Regions from separate parts of the Streptomyces sp. NPDC002742 genome, predicted to be linked through region 2. Evidence: riboswitches for the same ligand, from Rfam matches in the RefSeq annotation. Region 2 holds a riboswitch; each other region holds the start of a gene.
The links. Region 2 has a riboswitch for thiamine pyrophosphate ahead of thiO (glycine oxidase ThiO). Riboswitches for the same ligand answer to the same signal wherever they lie in the genome.

Region 1 (4,366 bases), on a different contig from region 2:
TCGCGGTCGCGGGCGGCCTACGGGTAGACGTACGTGTTCAGCGTGTTCACCGCTGAGGCTGGATCGCCCAGGTCGTAGCGGTCCACGGCGAGGTAGTTGGGCTTCTTGCGGGCGGCCGGCCGGCAGAAGCGGCGGGCCCGGTCGGCGAGCTTGGTGTTGTCCGTGCCCGCGGTTCCGGCGATGGTGGCGTCGCGGAAGTGGTTCATGACGAACAGCGGGCGGAAACCCGGCTCGGTGCGGGTGAGCGGTACGTTCGTGCCCGCGTCGTACCAGCGGCTGTAGCAGGACCAGTCGGAGGAGCCGAGGCCCGAGCCCATGGACCAGTAGTTCTCGACGGTCCACTCACGCTGGTACATGACGCCGAAGCTGTCGCGCGTGAGCCCCGCGGACTCGTCGGCGGAACGGCTGTGGTCGGTGAAGATGAGCAGGCGGTGGCCGGCGGCGGTCAGCTCGGCGAGCTTCGGCCAGCCCTTGTCACGCACGCCGGTCAGGTCCGGACGGTAGAGGACGTCGGACAGACCGTTCACCCGGGCGAGTTCGGCGCGCAGGACGCCCGGGTCGACGTAGTCCTCCATGAACACGGTGACGAACTGGTCGGGGTGCTGCTTGAGGAAGTCGACCATGCGCTGGAGGTCGACCCAGAGCGCGACCGGCTTGCTGACGAGGGTGCAGCTGTCGTGGCAGAGGATGGCGCCGTCGGGGGTCTGGTGCAGGTCGAGCATGAACCCGCGGACGCCGTCGGTAAGTTGCCGGCTGATACCGCGGGTCTGATTGGGCACCAGGTTGACGAAGGGCGGGGCGAATCCGCCGTCCACGCCGTTGGCGTAGGCATTGTGGGCGGTGAGGAACGTGACCTGGTCCAGGGTGCGTTGGTCCTGCGGCGGCATGGGGCGGGTCGCGGGCTCGACCGGGGTGAGATACCAGGACGCGAGTCCTCCCGGCGGGCCGATCACCAGCTGGGCCGGGTAGTTGGCGCCGTTGGACCTGTCGGCGAGTGTCAAGTACCGGTCCGTTCCCGGGGCCTTGAGCGTGTACTGGTCGGCGCCGTTCGGGGCGACCTCCCACGAGGCGTCGGCGCTCGTACAGGCGACCGTCCGGGCCTGGTCGCCCGAGCGGCCCAGACAACTGCCCGCGGTGTCGGCGCTTTCGAGCACCGAAGAGGAGCCGTTCCGGCGCAGAGTCCACTGCTGGTGGTCCTCGTTGCCCCTGGGATTGTGCTGGACGACCGCGCCCGCGCTGTCGGCGGCGTTCAGTCCCGTGGTGGCGCTCTGGACGTAGTAGGCGCCCCCGACGGGGATCTCGGCGGCGCCGGCCGGAGCGGGAACGGCGAAAACGGTGCTCAGTACGGCGGTGGCGGCGAGCAGGGAGCGTCGGCTCGGTCTCATGGCACGTGATCCCTTCCTATGGGGACCATGAGCATGCCATGTTGCGGGGAGTCATCAGAGGCTCAGGCCAACGCGGTTTCGGCGCGCGGCCGTTCATCCTCGGGGCGAGGTCAGGCGGTGCCGTACGCGGTACCGGGGTGCTCGATCCGCGTGGCGAACGCGGCGATGTCGGCGACCACGCGTTCGGGCTGTTCCCAGTGGACGACATGGCCGGCGCCCTCGTAGGCGACGAAGGCCGCGCCGTGGACGGCGTCCAGGATGGTCTGCTGGTCCTCACGGGGCAGGAACTCGTCCTGTTCGCCCCAGATGACGAGGGTGGGCACCAGGATGCCCGCGAGGGTGCCACCGAGGTCGGCGTCGAGGAGACCGCGCGCGGTCTCCTTCCAGACGTACGCGGGGAGTTTGAGGTTCTCCTCCACCATCGTCTCGATGAAGCCCCGGGCGATCGGGCGGGTCGCCGTGCCCGCCAGGAAGTCCTCGACGAACGCGCGGGGCACGGGGTCGGAGAGATCTTCCAGGGACTTCCCCAGCGCGGCCGCCGCCGGCTTGTCCGCGAGGGTGCCGGGGACGCCGAGCAGAACCAGACCCGCGATGCGGTCGGGGTGACTGCCCGCGACGATCCGGGCCGGTACGCCGCCGCTGGACGCCCCGACCAGGATGGCGCGGGGGATGTCGACCGCGTCCAGGAAGGACACCAGGTCGGCGGCGAAGTCGTCGGGATCGTAGCCCTCCGCGGGCCGGTCGGCATCGCCGTGTCCGCGCTGCGTGGGCGCATAGCCGTGCAGGGACGCCGGCAGGCGCCTGAGAAGGGGCTCGAAGGACCACCAGGAGTCGGCCAGACCGTGCACGAGGACGACCGGTGTACCACTGGGGTAGCCGGCTTCGGCGTACGGGAGGGTGGGCCCTTCCCGCAGTTGCGCGGACTTCAGGGAGATCACGGTCACGGCACTCTGCCTCCTTCCGCCCGGCCACCGGGGTCCGGGAACCCTGGAACGGAGAGCGAGCGGCGATCACTTCCGACAGTACCGAGGGGCGACGCGCGGCGCCCCGCGAAAGGCCCGGTCGGGGCGCTCGGACGAAGCCGACTGTGCCGGCGGGCACTGGCCCGGGTGGGTGACTCCAGCACCGCGGACGGCCATCTCGGCCGTGCGCAGGGGCCGCCCTGCACAGGAGCCGCCCTACGCAGGGACCGCCGAGCACGACAGCCGTCGTGCTCGGGAGCCGTCCTGCTCGGGAGCCGTCGCGCACGGGAGCCGTCGTACCCACGACCTGGGGGATGGGGTTAATGTGTCCGTCGTAGTACCGGACACGGGGTGCCCCGTCCGAGGGCTGAGATCACACCCGTCGAACCTGAACCAGTTCGTACTGGCGGAGGGATGTCTTCCATGCCATTGGCGCATGTTTCCGACGGGCTGCCCGTCGACGGCCGGCCCGCCGTCTTCGACGGACGGATGCCCGCCGCTCCCGGCGACCTGCGGGTGGAGGGACACGGCATCGAGCCGGTCCCCGAGAACAACCGGTACGGCGGGGCCGGGCGCCTGTTCACGGTGTGGTTCGCTCCGAACCTGACGATGACGGGCGTGTTCACCGGCACCATCGGTATCGCGCTCGGTCTGGACTTCGCCACCGCGCTGGCGGCTGTCGTCCTCGGGACCGTGCTCGGCGCGCTGCCCACCGCCTACCTCAGCACCTGGGGCGGCCTCACCGGCACTGGCCAACTACCGCTCGCACGGCTCGCGTTCGGCCGCGCCGTGGTGCTGCCGGGGATGCTCCAGTGGCTGTCCTCGGTCGCCTGGGACGCGCTGATCGGCCTGTTCGGCGGGGACGCGCTGGCGCGGCTGTGCGGCTGGCCGTTCTGGCTCGGCGTGCTCGTGATGATGCTTGCCCAGGGGGCGCTCGGCGTCCTCGGCTACGAGGCCATCCACCGCCTGCAGATCGTGATGACGTTCGCGCTAGCCATCGCCTTCGCGGTGATCGCCTGGCGCATGCTCGACGGCGTCCACCCGGCCGCGACAGGGACGGCGACCGGCGCCGATCGCGCGGGCGCGTTCGTGCTCACCAGCACCATCGCGCTCAGCCTCTCGCTGTCCTGGGCGCCGTACGCCGGTGACTTCAGCCGCTATCTGCCGCGTACGACGTCCCGACCGCGGATGTTCTGGTGCACCCTGCTCGGCCTCGTCGCGTCCTTCGTCGCCGTGCAGGTCCTCGGGCTGTGGGGCGCGTCGGTGCTGACCGACCAGACGGCGGCGGGCGTGGACGCGCTGCTGGGCGGCGGGGCCGCGGGCGCGTTCGGGTTGCTGGCCGTGGCACTGGCGGCGGTGTGCAGCAACGCGATGAACGACTACAGCGGTTCACTCGCCCTGCAGACCCTGGGCGTGCGGATACCGCGCCCGGTGGCCGCCGCCCTGGCCGCCGGGCTCGGTTTCCCGCTGGTGCTGTGGATGCACGCCGCCGACACCACGGCCCGCTTCCAGAACGTGCTGCTGTTCGTGGGGTATTGGATCCCCGGGTTCGTCGCGATCGTCGTCGTCGACTGGATCGCCCGCGGGCGGGAGCGTGGGGGCGTCCCGTTCGACGTCGCCGCCGAGATCTCCCTTCCGCGCCCGGTATGGCCGTCACTGGTTGCCTTCGTCGCGGCGTTCGGCGCGGCCGTGCCGTTCATGGACACCGGCCTGTACGTCGGTCCGGTGGCCGAGGCGCTGCACGGCGCGGACCTCTCCTACTACGTGGCGTTCCTCGTCGCCCTCGCCCTCTACGCCCCGCTCCGGCTGCGCCGCCGCGCCTGAGGGCCCTTCGTCGCTCCGCCGGTCGAGGGCCCCACGCCCGAAGCCGTATCCGAGAGGAACAACTCCTGTGACCACGCCGCCCCGCGTCCTGACGATCGCCGGATCCGACTCCGGCGGTGGCGCCGGGATCCAGGCCGACCTGAAGACGATGCTCGCGCTGGGCGCCCACGGCATGAGCGTGCTCACCGCGGTGAC
Region 2 (4,366 bases):
CGCCGATCGCGAACCAGGGGCGGTCCGTGCCGAGCGCGGCCGTGGCGCGGACCAGGTCCAGACCGGGTGCGTGCCGGCCGGGCTTGGTGGGGGTGGGCCAGCATGGGCCGGTGCAGAAGTAGTCCACGCCCTCCTGGACCGCGGCGGCCGCGGCCTCGTTCGCGGCGTGCGTGGAACGGCCGATGAGCACCTCGTCACCGAGGATCGCGCGGGCCGCGGGAACCGGGAGGTCCCCCTGGCCCAGGTGCAGTACGTCGGCGCGGACGGCGTGCGCCACGTCCGCCCGGTCGTTGACCGCGAGGAGCTTGCCGTGCCGGGCGCAGGCGTCCGCGAAGACCCGGAGGTGTTCCAGTTCCTCCCCCGCCTCCATGCCCTTGTCGCGCAGCTGCACGATGTCGACGCCGCCCGCCAGGACCGCGTCGAGGAACCCGGCGAGGTCGCCCTGCCGCCTGCGGGCGTCCGTGCACAGGTAGACGCGGGCGTCGGCGAGCCGGCCCTGTCTGGTCGTGGCGGCGTTCTCGGGCATTCGTGGATCCCCCGTTGGTCGGTGCGCGGGGAGTGCGGCGGCCGGGATGGTCCCGCCGCCGCGCTCCCCGTGCCGGACGGTCGCGTTCAGGTCAGACGGCGAGCGCCTGGGCGCGGCGCTTCACCTCCGTGCCGCGATTCTCGCTCAGAGCCTGCGCGGGGGTGCCGGGCAGGCTCGGGTCGGGGGTGAAGAGCCACTCGAGGGCCTCTTCGTCGGAGAAGCCGTCGTCCCTCAGGAGCGTCAGGGTGCCGGCCAGGCCCTTGACGACCTTCTGCTCGTCCGCGTCGATGAAGTCGGCGGGGACGTGCAGCGCGCGGTTCTCACCACGGCGTACGGCGATCAGCTGGCCGTCCTTGACCAGCTGCCGGACGCGCGTCACCTCGATGCCGAACTGTTCGGCAATATCGGGGAGGGTGAGCCAGGCGGGGACGAGAGCATCGATCTTTGCGTCAATCTCGGTCACGGGACAAGCCTGCCATCCCGGACCGACAGTCGGAAGCCAAGGGCGTCCGACCTGGGGTGACGGATCAGGCCGTGGCGCCCTTCAGCGGCCTCGACGGGTCCGCGAGCAGCTCCGGATCCATGAGGGCGCCCGCCTCGATGAGCCGGCGGCCCTGGGCGAGATCCCTCGGGCGGCCCACCGCCAGGAGGGCGACCAGACGGGTCTCGCGGAGCCAGCACACCGACCAGGAGGCACCCGAGGGGTCGCCGCGCCACGCCAGGGTGTCGTCGGGCGCGTGGTGGCCGACGTACTGCACGAAGCGGCCGAACTGCTCGGACCAGAAGTACGGCACGGGGTCGTAGGCGGCGGGCGCCTCTCCGACGATGTTCAGGGCGACCGTGCGGGGGCCCTGGAGGGCGTTGTCCCAGTGGTGGACGAGGAGCCGGTCCTCGTAGCGTCCCGACGGGAAGGAGGCGCAGTCGCCGACCGCGTAGACGTCCGGCAGGGAGGTGCGCAGGTGGTCGTCGGCGACGATCTCGCGGTGGGCGCCGAGTTCGATGCCGGAGCCGGCGATCCAGGCGGTCGCGGGCCGCGCCCCGATCCCGACCACGACGGCGCCCGCGGGCACCCGGGAGCCGTCGTCCAGGATCACCGCGCCCGGCTCGATGCGCTGCACGCGCGCGTGGGTGCGCAGCGTGGCCCCGCTGTCCGCGTACCAGGCGGCCATCGGGGCGGCCACCTCGGCGGGCAGGGCGCCGGCGAGCGGCCGGTCGGCGGCCTCGACGACGGTGACCGCGCAGCCCGCCTCGCGGGCGGCCGTGGCGAACTCGGCGCCGATCCAGCCCGCGCCGACCACCACGATGTCGTGCTGCCGGGTGAGAACGGGACGCAGCCGGTCGGCGTCGTCCAGGGTGCGCAGCAGATGCACTCCGGGCACGCCTTCGGCGCCGGGCAGCTGGATCGGTTCGGCGCCGGTGGCGACGACCAGGACGTCGTACGGGACGGGCCCCGCGGCCGTGTCCAGTTCGTGGTCGCCGGGGCGCACGCCGAGCGCCTCGCGGCCGAGCCACAGGTCGATGTCCAGTGCCTCGAAGTCGATGTCGAAGGCGGAGCCCTCGGCCTTGCCCAGCAGGACGGCCTTGGACAGCGGCGGCCGGTCGTACGGCTGATGCGGCTCAGCGCCGATCAGCGTGACGGTGCCCCTGAAACCCTGCTCGCGCAGGGCGACCGCGGTCTGCACCCCGGCCATGCCCGCGCCCACCACGACGACCCGCCGTGCCGTGGGCCCCTGCGACTGAGACCGTGCCTGCGTCTGCTCACTCACCTGATCACCATAGACACCTGACCGTTCGTCAGTCAGCGGACGTGCTCGGTGACCTGTTCCACACGGCTCGTCTCGCGCAGCTCTTCCACCACGCTCGTCCCCGCGCCCTTCCGCGACTCCCACGTCCAGGTCTCCTCCAGCCGCACGCGTCCGTCGGGCAGTTCCACGACGAGGGACACGCAGTGGCCCGAGGCGGTGGTCCCGTCGCGCTTGAGCTGTACGTACCGGAAGTCGAGGCGGTCGCCCTCACGGGTGCCCACGAGGTGCCCGCGGACGATGTCGCCGCCCGCGTAGTCGGCCCAGACCGTGCCGTCCCGCTCGTGGTAGGCGAACCGGGTGCGGGTGCCGACCTGGCCCGGCGCCTGGTCGGCGACGGGGGCGAGGACGAGGCCGTCGAGCGGTCGTGCCATGGGCGGAGGCTCCCTTACTGAGACGGAGCGGGGCGGGCTAGGGTGGCCAACGTAAAGCACTCGCGGGAGCCCGGACGCACCGGGCTGAGAGGGAGGCTGGGGCGGCCTCCGACCGTACGAACCTGATCCGGGTCATGCCGGCGAAGGGAGGGGCTGGACGCCCATGTCGCCCACGCGTTCGTCAGACGTCCTCGTCATCGGGGGCGGAATCATCGGTCTGGTGACGGCCTGGCGGGCCGCGCAACGCGGGTTCACCACCGCGCTCGTGGACCCGGAGCCGGGGGGCGGGGCCGCCCAGGTCGCGGCCGGAATGCTCGCCGCCGTCACGGAACTGCACTTCGGCGAGGAGACCCTGCTGGGTCTCAACCTCGCCTCCGCGCGCCGCTATCCGGACTTCGCCGCCGAACTGACCGAGGCGACCGGCCAGGATCTCGGATACCGCCGGTGCGGCACGCTGGCCGTCGCGCTGGACGCCGACGACCGCGCCCACCTGCGGGAACTGCACGCTCTGCAGGTCCGGTCGGGGCTGGAGTCGGAGTGGCTGAGCGGTCGTGAGTGCCGCCGCCTGGAGCCGATGCTCGCACCGGGCGTGCGCGGGGGTCTTCGGGTCGACGGTGACCACCAGATCGACCCGCGGCGCCTCGCGGCAGCCCTGGTCACGGCGTGCGAGCGGGCCGGAGTGGTCCTGCACCGGACCTGGGCGGAGCGCCTGGCGCTCGCGGGGGACCGGGCCGCGGGAGTGGTCACCACGGACGGCACCGAACTCACCGCGGGCCAGGTGGTGCTCGCCGGCGGCAGCCTCAGCGGGCGGCTGGCGGGCGTCCCCGACGACGCCCGGCCGCCGGTGCGCCCGGTCAAGGGGCAGGTGCTGCGATTGACCGTGCCCCAGCGGTACGCGCCCTTCCTCAACCGCACCGTGCGGGCCGTGGTGCGCGGCAGTCACGTCTACCTCGTGCCGCGCCGGAACGGCGAGCTCGTGGTCGGCGCGACCAGCGAGGAGCTGGGCTGGGACACCACCGTGACGGCGGGCGGCGTCTACGAGCTGCTGCGCGACGCCCACGAGCTGGTCCCCGGGATCACCGAGCTGCCGCTCACCGAGACCCGTGCCGGGCTGCGCCCCGGCTCCCCCGACAACGCGCCGCTGCTCGGTCCGACGGCACTGGACGGACTGCTGCTGGCCACCGGGCACTTCCGCAACGGCGTGCTCCTGACACCCGTCACCGGCGACGCGATGGCCCATGCCCTCGCCACCGGCGAACTCCCCGCCGAAGCCCGCCCCTTCACGCCCCTGCGCTTCGGCGCCACCGCCCTCACGGAGCAGCCCGCATGAACATCGTCGTCAACGGGGAGCGGCAGCGGATCGCCGCGGGAACCGCTCTCGACGCGCTCGTCGCGACGCTCACCCCGGCACCGGCCGGAGTGGCCGCCGCCCTGAACGAAACCGTCGTCCCGCGCGCGCAGTGGTCGTCCACCTCCCTCACCGAGGGCGACCGCGTGGAAGTCCTCACCGCCGTCCAAGGAGGCTGACCCATGGCCGACGATCCCTTCGTCCTCGGTGGTACGGCCTACGCTTCCCGGCTGATCATGGGGACGGGCGGTGCGCCCAGCCTCGACGTGCTGGAGCGCTCCCTGGTGGCGTCCGGCACGGAGCTGACGACGGTCGC
Region 3 (4,366 bases), on a different contig from region 2:
ATCTCCTGCTGAAGGTCGATGTTCTCCTTGATCTTGTGCATCGGGACATGCCCCGGGCCTTCGATCATCGTCTGTACCTGAAAACGCTTCGCGATCGTGTTGAGTTCCCCGAGCGTCCTCAACTCCGCGAATTGCGCTGCGTCGTTGGCGTCCGCGATGGAGCCGGGCCGCAGACCGTCGCCGAGCGAGTAGGTGACGTCGTACGCGGCGAGGATCTCGCAGAGCTCCTCGAAGTTCTCGTACAGGAACGACTCCTTGTGGTGCGCGAGGCACCATGCCGCCATGATCGAGCCGCCACGCGAGACGATGCCGGTCTTTCGGTTGGCGGTGAGCGGCACGTATGCCAGGCGAACGCCCGCGTGGACCGTCATGTAGTCCACGCCCTGCTCGGCCTGCTCGATGACCGTGTCCTTGTAGATCTCCCAGGTCAGCTCCTCGGCCCGGCCGTCGACCTTTTCCAGCGCCTGATAGAGCGGCACCGTACCGATGGGGACGGGGGAGTTGCGCAGCACCCATTCGCGCGTGGTGTGGATGTTGCGTCCGGTCGACAGGTCCATGACCGTGTCGGCGCCCCAGCGGGTCGCCCAGGTCATCTTCTCGACCTCCTCCTCGATGGAGGAAGTGACCGCGGAATTGCCGATGTTGGCGTTGACCTTCACCAGGAACCGCTTGCCGATGATCATCGGCTCGATCTCCGGGTGGTTGACGTTCACCGGCAGCACCGCCCGGCCGGCGGCGATCTCCTCCCGTACGACCTCGGTGTCGACGTTCTCGCGGATCGCCACGAACTCCATCTCGGGCGTGATCTCGCCGCGTCGCGCGTACGCGAGCTGGGTGACCGCCTGCCCGGCACGTCCCCGGCGCGGCTGGCGCGGCCTCCCGGGGAAAACGGCGTCGAGGTTGCGCAAGCCCCCGCGCGGGGATGTGTGCTTGATCCCGTCGTCCTCGGGGCGGACAGGACGGCCCGCGTACTCCTCGGTGTCTCCGCGGGCGATGATCCAGCTCTCGCGCAGCGGAGCCAGTCCCCTGCGCACCTCGGTGTCGACGGTCGGATCGGTGTACGGGCCGGAGGTGTCGTACAGAGTCACGGACTGACCGTTGGTGAGGTGCACCTGGCGAACCGGCACCCGCAGATCGGAACGCGTGCCCCCGAGGTACGCCTTGTGCCAGCCGATGGACTTCCCGGCCTCGCCGTTCGGGGACGGCGGCGAAGCCCCGTCCGTCTGACTGGAGGCAGACGTGCGTACATCTTTGTTGGTCATGAGACCTACTCCCTACGCCGGCATTACCCGGTAACAGGTTCAGCGGTCGACGCAGCGGCTTCCGTTCGTCGATGTTTCATGTGAAACATCGCGAAGACGGAGGTCAGCGCCCTCTCAGCCCGGTGCTCCGAGCTCCCGCGTGTGCAAAGGTGCCTCCACGCTAGCGTCATATTTGGCGCGGTGAACAGAGGGCCCTTGCCGTCCTTGCGATGATCGGGCGGTGACAACCACCCAGCAGCACCCGTTCCCGCCGCCCGAGCCGCCGCGGCGCCCGGGCTCCGACGACGGCCATGGGCACGGCTCCGGCAACGGGCATGGTCATGGACACGGGCCGGGTGGTGGACCTGGTCCCGGACCGGGCAGTGATCACCACGGTCCCGGCGGCGGACACGGGCCGGATCCCGTCGGTGGCCATGGGGAGGGTCCGAGCGCCGGGCACGGGCACTCGCACAGCCACGGTCCCGCCGCGCCGGTCTCCAAGCATCTGCGCAAGGTCATCGCCGCGGTGCTCATCCCCTTCGCAGCCGCGGTGGCGGTGGGTCTCGTGGTGCTGTGGCCCGGCGGCGCGCCTTCCCACCAGCGCACCGGTGTCGGATTCGACCGGCAGACCCAGCAGGCGACTGTCACCAGGATCGACCAGGTGGACTGCAAGTCCGTGAACGCCTCCGCGGAAACCCCGACGGGCGACACCTCCACCGCCGAGGGATCCTCCGCTCAGCGGCAGGCAGCGGGTAGATGCAAGAAGGCGACGGTCCGGATCGACACCGGCAAGGACAAGGGCCGTACGTTCTTCGAGATCGTTCAGCCGGATCAGTCACGGCAGTTGCATCAGAGCGAGAAGGTCGTCGTCGCGTACGAGCCCTCGGCTCCCAAGGATCTCCAGTACTCGGTCACGGACGCGAACCGGAAGCTGCCCCTGGCGCTGCTCGCCCTGATCTTCGCCGTGGTGGTCGTGGTGATCGGTCGGATGCGCGGCGTCATGGCGCTGGTCGCCCTGGCCATCAGTTTCATGATCCTGAACTTCTTCATCCTGCCCGCGATCCTGCAGGGTTCGAACCCGCTGCTCGTGGCCGTTGTCGGATCCAGCGCGATCATGCTGATCGCGCTCTACATGTGTCATGGTCTGTCGGCCCGGACATCCGTGGCGGTGGTCGGCACCCTTCTCTCACTGGTGCTGATCGGTCTCCTGGGCTCGGTCTTCATCGACTGGGCCGTACTGACCGGCAACACCGACGACAGCACCGGCCTGATCCACGGTCTGTACCCGTCCATCGACATGAGCGGCCTGCTGCTGGCCGGAGTCATCATCGGCTCGCTCGGCGTCCTCGACGACGTGACGGTGACGCAGACGTCGGCGGTCTGGGAACTGCACGAGGCGAATCCCACGATGGGCCGGCGTGGCCTGTACCGCGCGGGCATCCGTATCGGCCGCGACCACATCGCGTCGGTCGTCAACACGCTCGTCCTGGCATACGCGGGCGCCGCGCTGCCGCTGATGCTGCTCTTCTCGATCGCACAGAGCAGCGTAGGAACCGTCGCCAACAGCGAACTGGTCGCTGAGGAGATCGTGCGCACCCTGGTCGGATCGATCGGTCTGGTCGCAGCGGTGCCGGTGACGACCGCGCTGGCCGCCCTGGTGGTCGCCGCGGACCGTGAAGGGGCCGAACCCGTCCCCGTTCAGCCCTCGGCCGCCAGGACGCCGGCACGGAGCGGGAAGGGACGCCGCCGCAAGCACTGAGCCGTCCACCGGAAGCGCTGAAACCATCCTGCATGGACGCCCCTTGTGAGGAAGCGTTACTCCGCTCCGGACTGCCGAGGCTTCAGCCCGCGCTCTGCTCCTCCGCGAGGATGCGGTCGAGCGCCTCGTCGAGGGAGGTGTCGAAACCCGCGAGGGAGCGCTCCTGACCGAGCGGCACCAGCTTGTCCGTCCGGTCGAGAAACGCGACGAGCGGCGCGGCCCCGGACCGGAACAGCGCGTGGTCCCCACCGACCTGAAGCCGGATCAGCACCTCGCCGAACGCCTCCGGGTCGGCCGGAGCGATGTGCACATCGCCGTCACCGCACGGCCTGCCGACTCCGTCGATCAGCAGCTCCCGCCCGAACACCCAGGTCACGGGCGCGTCGCCGGGCAAGTGGAAGGTCAGCCGCACGGCGTACGGATCACCGGTCTCGTATCGCAGCTCGACCGGAATGCGGAAGGACAGCTCCTCGGACACGAGGAAGCTCATCATGACCTCTGCCTGCACCGACTCGCGCATCGCCTACCCCGTCGTTTGCCATCGCCTGGCCAGGAATCATCCCCCTGACACTGCTGGAAATCTTGCTCAACGTGCATGCCGCATTACAAGGAGTGAGTTTTCAGATACTGATAGAGATGGCGAGTGTTCCTAGCAGCCTGCCGACTTCGCTCTGCAACTTCCGTGCCGCGGGCAGCAGTCGGTCGACCTGGTGGGAAGGGAGGGAAAGCGCCACGGCCGCTGCCGAGCTGCCCGCGGTGACCGGGATCGCGGCACAGACCGTGCCCAGCGCGTACTCCTGGCGCTCAGTCACCGGTTCCATCCGCCCCGTCCGTTCCAGGCGTCGCAGCAGCCGATCCTTGTCACGCACCGTGTAAGGAGTGATCGGCTGCACCGGGTAGCGGTCGAGGTGGTCACGCCGGGACTCGTCGTCCAGCTGGGCCAGCAGACACTGGCCGATGGCGTGGGCGTGCCCGGTCTCACGGAAGTCGGCCCACTCCTTGACCGCGGGGTTCGCCGGGGTGTCGGCGACACACATGACCTCGATCTCGCCGTCGCGGTAGACCGCGTAGTACACGGGTGCGCCGAGCGCATCGCGCCAGTGCGCGAGCGTGTCCCTCACCGTGCTGCGACGTTTCTGCTGGGCTCCGCTGCTGCTCAGCCGCTCAGCGGCCTCGCCGAGGAAGAACAGCCCTCTGTCACGGCGCAGATAGCCCTCGTGAACCAGAGTGCGCAGCAGGTGGTACGCGGTCGGCAACGCGAGTCCCGCCTCCCGGGCGAGCTGCTTGGCGGGCGCGCCCTGCTCACGCGAGGCGACGGCCTCCAGCAGACGCATCGCCCGCTGGACCGAGCCGATCAGGGTGGTCG
Region 4 (4,366 bases), on a different contig from region 2:
CGCCACGGCGACGCCCCGAGCACGGCAGCGGCCTCCCGCAGCCGCCCGTCCACCGCCCGCAGCACGGGCAGCATCGTCCGTACGACGAAGGGGACACCCACCAGCGCCTGCGCCAGCGGCACCAGGATCCAGCTGGCACGCAGATCCAGCGGCGGCTCGTCCAGGGCGATCAGGAACCCGAAACCCACGGTCACCGCCGAGACGCCGAGCGGCAGCATCAGCAGCGCGTCGAAGCCCCGCATGAGACGGCCGGCGCGCCGGGTGAGGGCCGCGGCGGCCAGACCGCCGATCAGTACGGCGATGGCGGTGGCGGCGAGCGCGTACTCCAGCGAGTTGCCGACCGCCTCGATCGGGGCGACGAGGAAGACACCTCCGTCGTCGTGGGTCAGCGCCCGGTAGTAGCTGAATCCCGGTGCGCCGAGGGACCGCTGGACGAGGACCGCGAGCGGCAGCACGAGGAGGACCGCGATGCTCGCCAGCACGCCCGCGAGGAGCCCCCACTGCCCGGCCCCGCGCGGCCTGCGCGCCGTCGTCTCCGGGGCCACCAGACGCAGCGCGGTCTCCCGGCGGCGTACGGTCGCCGCGTGCACGGCGAGGATCGCCCCCACCGCCACGAACTGGACGATCGTGAGCACCGCCGCCGTCGCGAGATCGAAGATCTCGGAGGTCTGCCGGTAGATCTCGACCTCGAGGGTCGAGAAGGTGGGGCCGCCGAGGATCTGCACCACACCGAACGAGGTGAAGGTGAAGAGGAAGACCATGAGTGCGGCGGCGGCCACGGCCGGCCCGAGCGCCGGCAGCGTCACCCTGCGCCAGGCCGCGAAGCGGGAGGCGCCGAGCACGCGGGCGGCCTCTTCCTGGCGCGGGTCGAGCTGCGACCAGAGCCCGCCGACGGTCCGTACGACGACCGCGTAGTTGAAGAAGACATGCGCCAGCAGGATCGCCCACACCGTGGTGTCCAGGCGTACGCCCCACAGCTCGTCGAGCAGCCCGCCCCGGCCGACCAGCGCGAGGAACGCCGTGCCGACGACCACGGTCGGCAGCACGAAGGGCACCGTGACCACGGCCCGGAGTATCTGCTTGCCCCTGAAATCGAAGCGCGCGAAGACGTACGCGCCGGGGAGCGCCACCAGGAGCGTGAGCGCCGTCGAGGCGAGCGCCTGCCAGGTGGTGAACCACAGCACGTGCCGGATGTCCGGCCGGGTCGCCACGTCCCAGATCCGGCCGAGCTGCCATCCGCCGTCCCCGTGGAGCCCGCGCGAGACGATCGCGGCCACGGGGTAGGCGAAGAAGACCGCGAAGAACGCGACGGGCAGGGCCATCAGCGCGAACCGCGTCACGCCCTGCCCGCGCGCCTTTCCCGAAGCCTTGCCGTCCTCGCCGGTCCCGCCGCCCTCGCCGACCCCGTCGGCCCGGTCCGCGCCGTCCGCGCCGTCGGCTACTTCAGTACGAGCGAGGTCCACGACTTGACCCACTGGTCGCGATCGGCGGCGATCTTCGCGGGCGCCAGGATCTCGGGATCCTTGGCCTGCGGACCGAACCGGGTGAACTCCGCCGGCACCCGCGCCCCCTCACGCACCGGGTAGACGAACATGTTGAGCGGCATGTCCTCCTGGAACTCCTTGGTCAGCAGGAAGTCCAGGAACGCCTTGCCGCCCTTGGCGTTCTTGGCGTGGCTGAGCAGACCCGCGTACTCCACCTGCCGGAAGCAGGTGCCGGCCGCGACCCCGGTCGGGGCGGTGGTGGGCTTCGGCTTGGCGTAGATGACCTCGGCGGGTGGCGACGAGGCGTACGAGACGACGAGCGGGCGGTCGGCCTTGGCCTTCTTGCCGCCGGCGGAACCGGAGAACTCGTCGTTGTACGCCTGCTCCCAGCCGTCCACGACCTTCACCCCGTTGGCCTTGAGCTTCTTCCAGTAGCCCTGCCAGTTGTCGTCGCCGTAGTGCGCGGCGGACCCGAGCAGGAAACCGAGGCCGGGCGAGGACGTGGCGGCGTTCTCGGTCACGAGGAGATTCTTGTACGCGGGCTTGACCAGGTCGTCGAAGGACTGCGGCGGCGCCAGCTTGTGCTCGCTGAAGTAGGCCTTGTCGTAGTTGACGCAGATGTCGCCCGTGTCGATGGGGGTGACCCGGTGCTTGTCCTGGTCGGTCCGGTACTCGGGCATGACCAGGTCCGCGCCCTTGGCCGCGTACGGCTGGAACAGCCCGTTGTCGAGCGCGCGGGAGAGCAGGGTGTTGTCGACGCCGAAGAAGACGTCGCCCTGCGGGTTGTCCTTGGTCAGGATCGCCTTGTTGACGGCCTGCCCGGCGTCGCCGTCCATGAGGACGCGGACCTTGTAGCCGGACCGCTTCTCGAAGTCCTTGAGCACGCTCTTCGACACGAGCCACGAGTCGTGGCTGACGAGCGTGATCGTCTTCGAGTCGCCCGAGCCGGCGGTGTCGGACGAGCCGCACGCGGACAGCGCGGGCAGCGCGACGAGACCGAGCCCGACGGCCAAGGCCGCGAACCGCCTGCCGGCGCTGGTGGTGGTGCTCACTGATTCCTCCTGGGTGACCAGGAAGAGACGCGGCCCCGCCCGGGACCTCTGACGGTTCCCGGGCAGGGCGCAACAGCTTGAGTAATGACCGAACTTCCTACCCAGAATGACCTGGGCAAGGTTCAGAGGGTCTGCGGTCTGTCCCGCACTCTCAGCGCTGTGGCGCTCCCCTGTCGGAATATGAAGATGTCGGAATATGAAGGCGTACTGACCCGACTCAGACTACCGCTCGGTCGCGGCGAGCTGACCACACGCTCCGTCGATCTCCTGGCCCCGGGTGTCCCGGACGGTCACCGGCACGCCATGGGCCGCGATGGCCTCGACGAAGGCCTTCTCGTCCTCGGGCCGCGAGGCGGTCCACTTCGAGCCCGGGGTCGGGTTCAGCGGGATGAGGTTGACATGCACGGGCTTGCCCTTGAGCATCCGCCCGAGCCGGTCACCACGCCACGCCTGGTCGTTGATGTCCCGGATCAGGGCGTACTCGATCGACAGGCGCCGCCCGGACTTCGCCGCGTACTCCCACCCGGCGTCCAGCACCTCGCGCACCTTCCACCGCGTGTTCACGGGTACGAGGGTGTCGCGCAGCTCGTCGTCGGGAGCGTGCAGGGAGATCGCGAGCCGGCACTTGAAGCCCTCGTCGGAGAACCGGTTGATGGCGGGGACCAGCCCGACCGTCGACACGGTGATACCGCGCTGCGAGAGCCCGAGCCCGTCCGGCTCGGAGTCGGTGAGGGCCCGGATCGCCCCGACCACCCGCTTGTAGTTGGCGAGCGGCTCGCCCATCCCCATGAAGACGATGTTGCTCAGCCGCGCCGGACCGCCGGGGATCTCGCCGTCGCGGAGCGCCCGCATACCGTCGACGATCTGGTGCACGATCTCGCCGGTCGACAGGTTCCGGTCGAGGCCGGCCTGTCCGGTGGCGCAGAAGGGGCAGTTCATCCCGCAGCCCGCCTGCGAGCTGATGCACATGGTCACCCGGTCCGGGTAGCGCATCAGCACGGACTCGACGAGCGTGCCGTCGAAGAGCCGCCACAGGGTCTTGCGGGTGGTGTCCTGGTCGGTCGACAGATGCCGTACGACCGTCATCAGCTCGGGAAGCAGTGCCTCCTGGAGCTTGCCGCGCGAGGCGGCCGGGATGTCCGTCCACTCGGCGGGGTCGTGCGCGTACCGGGCGAAGTAGTGCTGCGAGAGCTGCTTGGCACGAAACGGCTTCTCACCGATCGCGGCAACAGCCTCTTTGCGCTCGGCAGGCGTGAGATCGGCAAGGTGCCGCGGCGGCTTCTTGGCTCCGCGCGGCGCTACAAAGGTGAGTTCTCCGGGCTTAGGCATGGCTGTACCAGTGTCGCAGATCGAATGGTGTGACCTGGGGCCCGAACGGTGGGGTGGTGGCCGTCGCTCCCCCGGGTCCGTCCTCGGGCCGCCGCGGGACGGCCCGAGGGCGCCCATGAACGCCCTGGGGGACACCCGCGAACGGCCTACCGGCCACGAGCCGGCCCACTGCGAGCCCCGCGGGGACCCGGGGCCCGGTGGACCCGGCAATCCCGGCCGGCCCCGCGGACCCGCAATCCCGGCCGGCCCGGCAGACCCGGGACCCGGGTTCCGAAGTCCGGCCGGCCCCGGAACCCGGCCCGAGCACCCTCGGTCTCGGTCAGGCGAACTGGCCGGGACGGTAGCTGCCCGCCGGCTGCTGGACGATCACGTTTCCGCGGTTGAAGGCGTTGATGATCGAGATGCAGCACACCAGGGCGGCGAGTTGCTCCTCGTCGTAGTACTTGGCGGCGTTCGCCCAGCACTCGTCCGTGACACCGCCGGCCGCGTCGGCGATCCGCG

Region 1: linked by a shared signal. The riboswitch ahead of ACFYW8_RS04955 (purine-cytosine permease family protein) and the one ahead of thiO (glycine oxidase ThiO) in region 2 are both predicted to bind thiamine pyrophosphate.
Region 3: linked by a shared signal. The riboswitch ahead of thiC (phosphomethylpyrimidine synthase ThiC) and the one ahead of thiO (glycine oxidase ThiO) in region 2 are both predicted to bind thiamine pyrophosphate.
Region 4: linked by a shared signal. The riboswitch ahead of ACFYW8_RS27660 (thiamine ABC transporter substrate binding subunit) and the one ahead of thiO (glycine oxidase ThiO) in region 2 are both predicted to bind thiamine pyrophosphate.

The regions. Positions count from the first base shown of each region.
Region 1 covers NZ_JBIAQF010000002.1:485,641-490,006, reverse strand. Annotated here, with positions in the region: gene ACFYW8_RS04965 (phospholipase) at 18-1,385, opposite strand; gene ACFYW8_RS04960 (alpha/beta fold hydrolase) at 1,496-2,329, opposite strand; TPP riboswitch at 2,685-2,779, shown strand; gene ACFYW8_RS04955 (purine-cytosine permease family protein) at 2,771-4,171, shown strand; gene thiD (bifunctional hydroxymethylpyrimidine kinase/phosphomethylpyrimidine kinase) at 4,239-4,366, shown strand, end outside.
Region 2 covers NZ_JBIAQF010000008.1:307,482-311,847, forward strand. Annotated here, with positions in the region: gene thiE (thiamine phosphate synthase) at 1-526, opposite strand, end outside; gene ACFYW8_RS17100 (Rv2175c family DNA-binding protein) at 618-989, opposite strand; gene ACFYW8_RS17105 (NAD(P)/FAD-dependent oxidoreductase) at 1,054-2,292, opposite strand; gene ACFYW8_RS17110 (hypothetical protein) at 2,325-2,702, opposite strand; TPP riboswitch at 2,755-2,868, shown strand; gene thiO (glycine oxidase ThiO) at 2,866-4,032, shown strand; gene thiS (sulfur carrier protein ThiS) at 4,029-4,229, shown strand; gene ACFYW8_RS17125 (thiazole synthase) at 4,233-4,366, shown strand, end outside.
Region 3 covers NZ_JBIAQF010000006.1:204,867-209,232, forward strand. Annotated here, with positions in the region: gene thiC (phosphomethylpyrimidine synthase ThiC) at 1-1,262, opposite strand, end outside; TPP riboswitch at 1,255-1,411, opposite strand; gene ACFYW8_RS12595 (YibE/F family protein) at 1,483-3,000, shown strand; gene ACFYW8_RS12600 (SsgA family sporulation/cell division regulator) at 3,083-3,520, opposite strand; gene ACFYW8_RS12605 (IclR family transcriptional regulator) at 3,621-4,358, opposite strand.
Region 4 covers NZ_JBIAQF010000016.1:97,263-101,628, reverse strand. Annotated here, with positions in the region: gene ACFYW8_RS27665 (ABC transporter permease) at 1-1,463, opposite strand, end outside; gene ACFYW8_RS27660 (thiamine ABC transporter substrate binding subunit) at 1,439-2,536, opposite strand; TPP riboswitch at 2,613-2,718, opposite strand; gene rlmN (23S rRNA (adenine(2503)-C(2))-methyltransferase RlmN) at 2,759-3,865, opposite strand; gene ACFYW8_RS27650 (carboxymuconolactone decarboxylase family protein) at 4,185-4,366, opposite strand, start outside.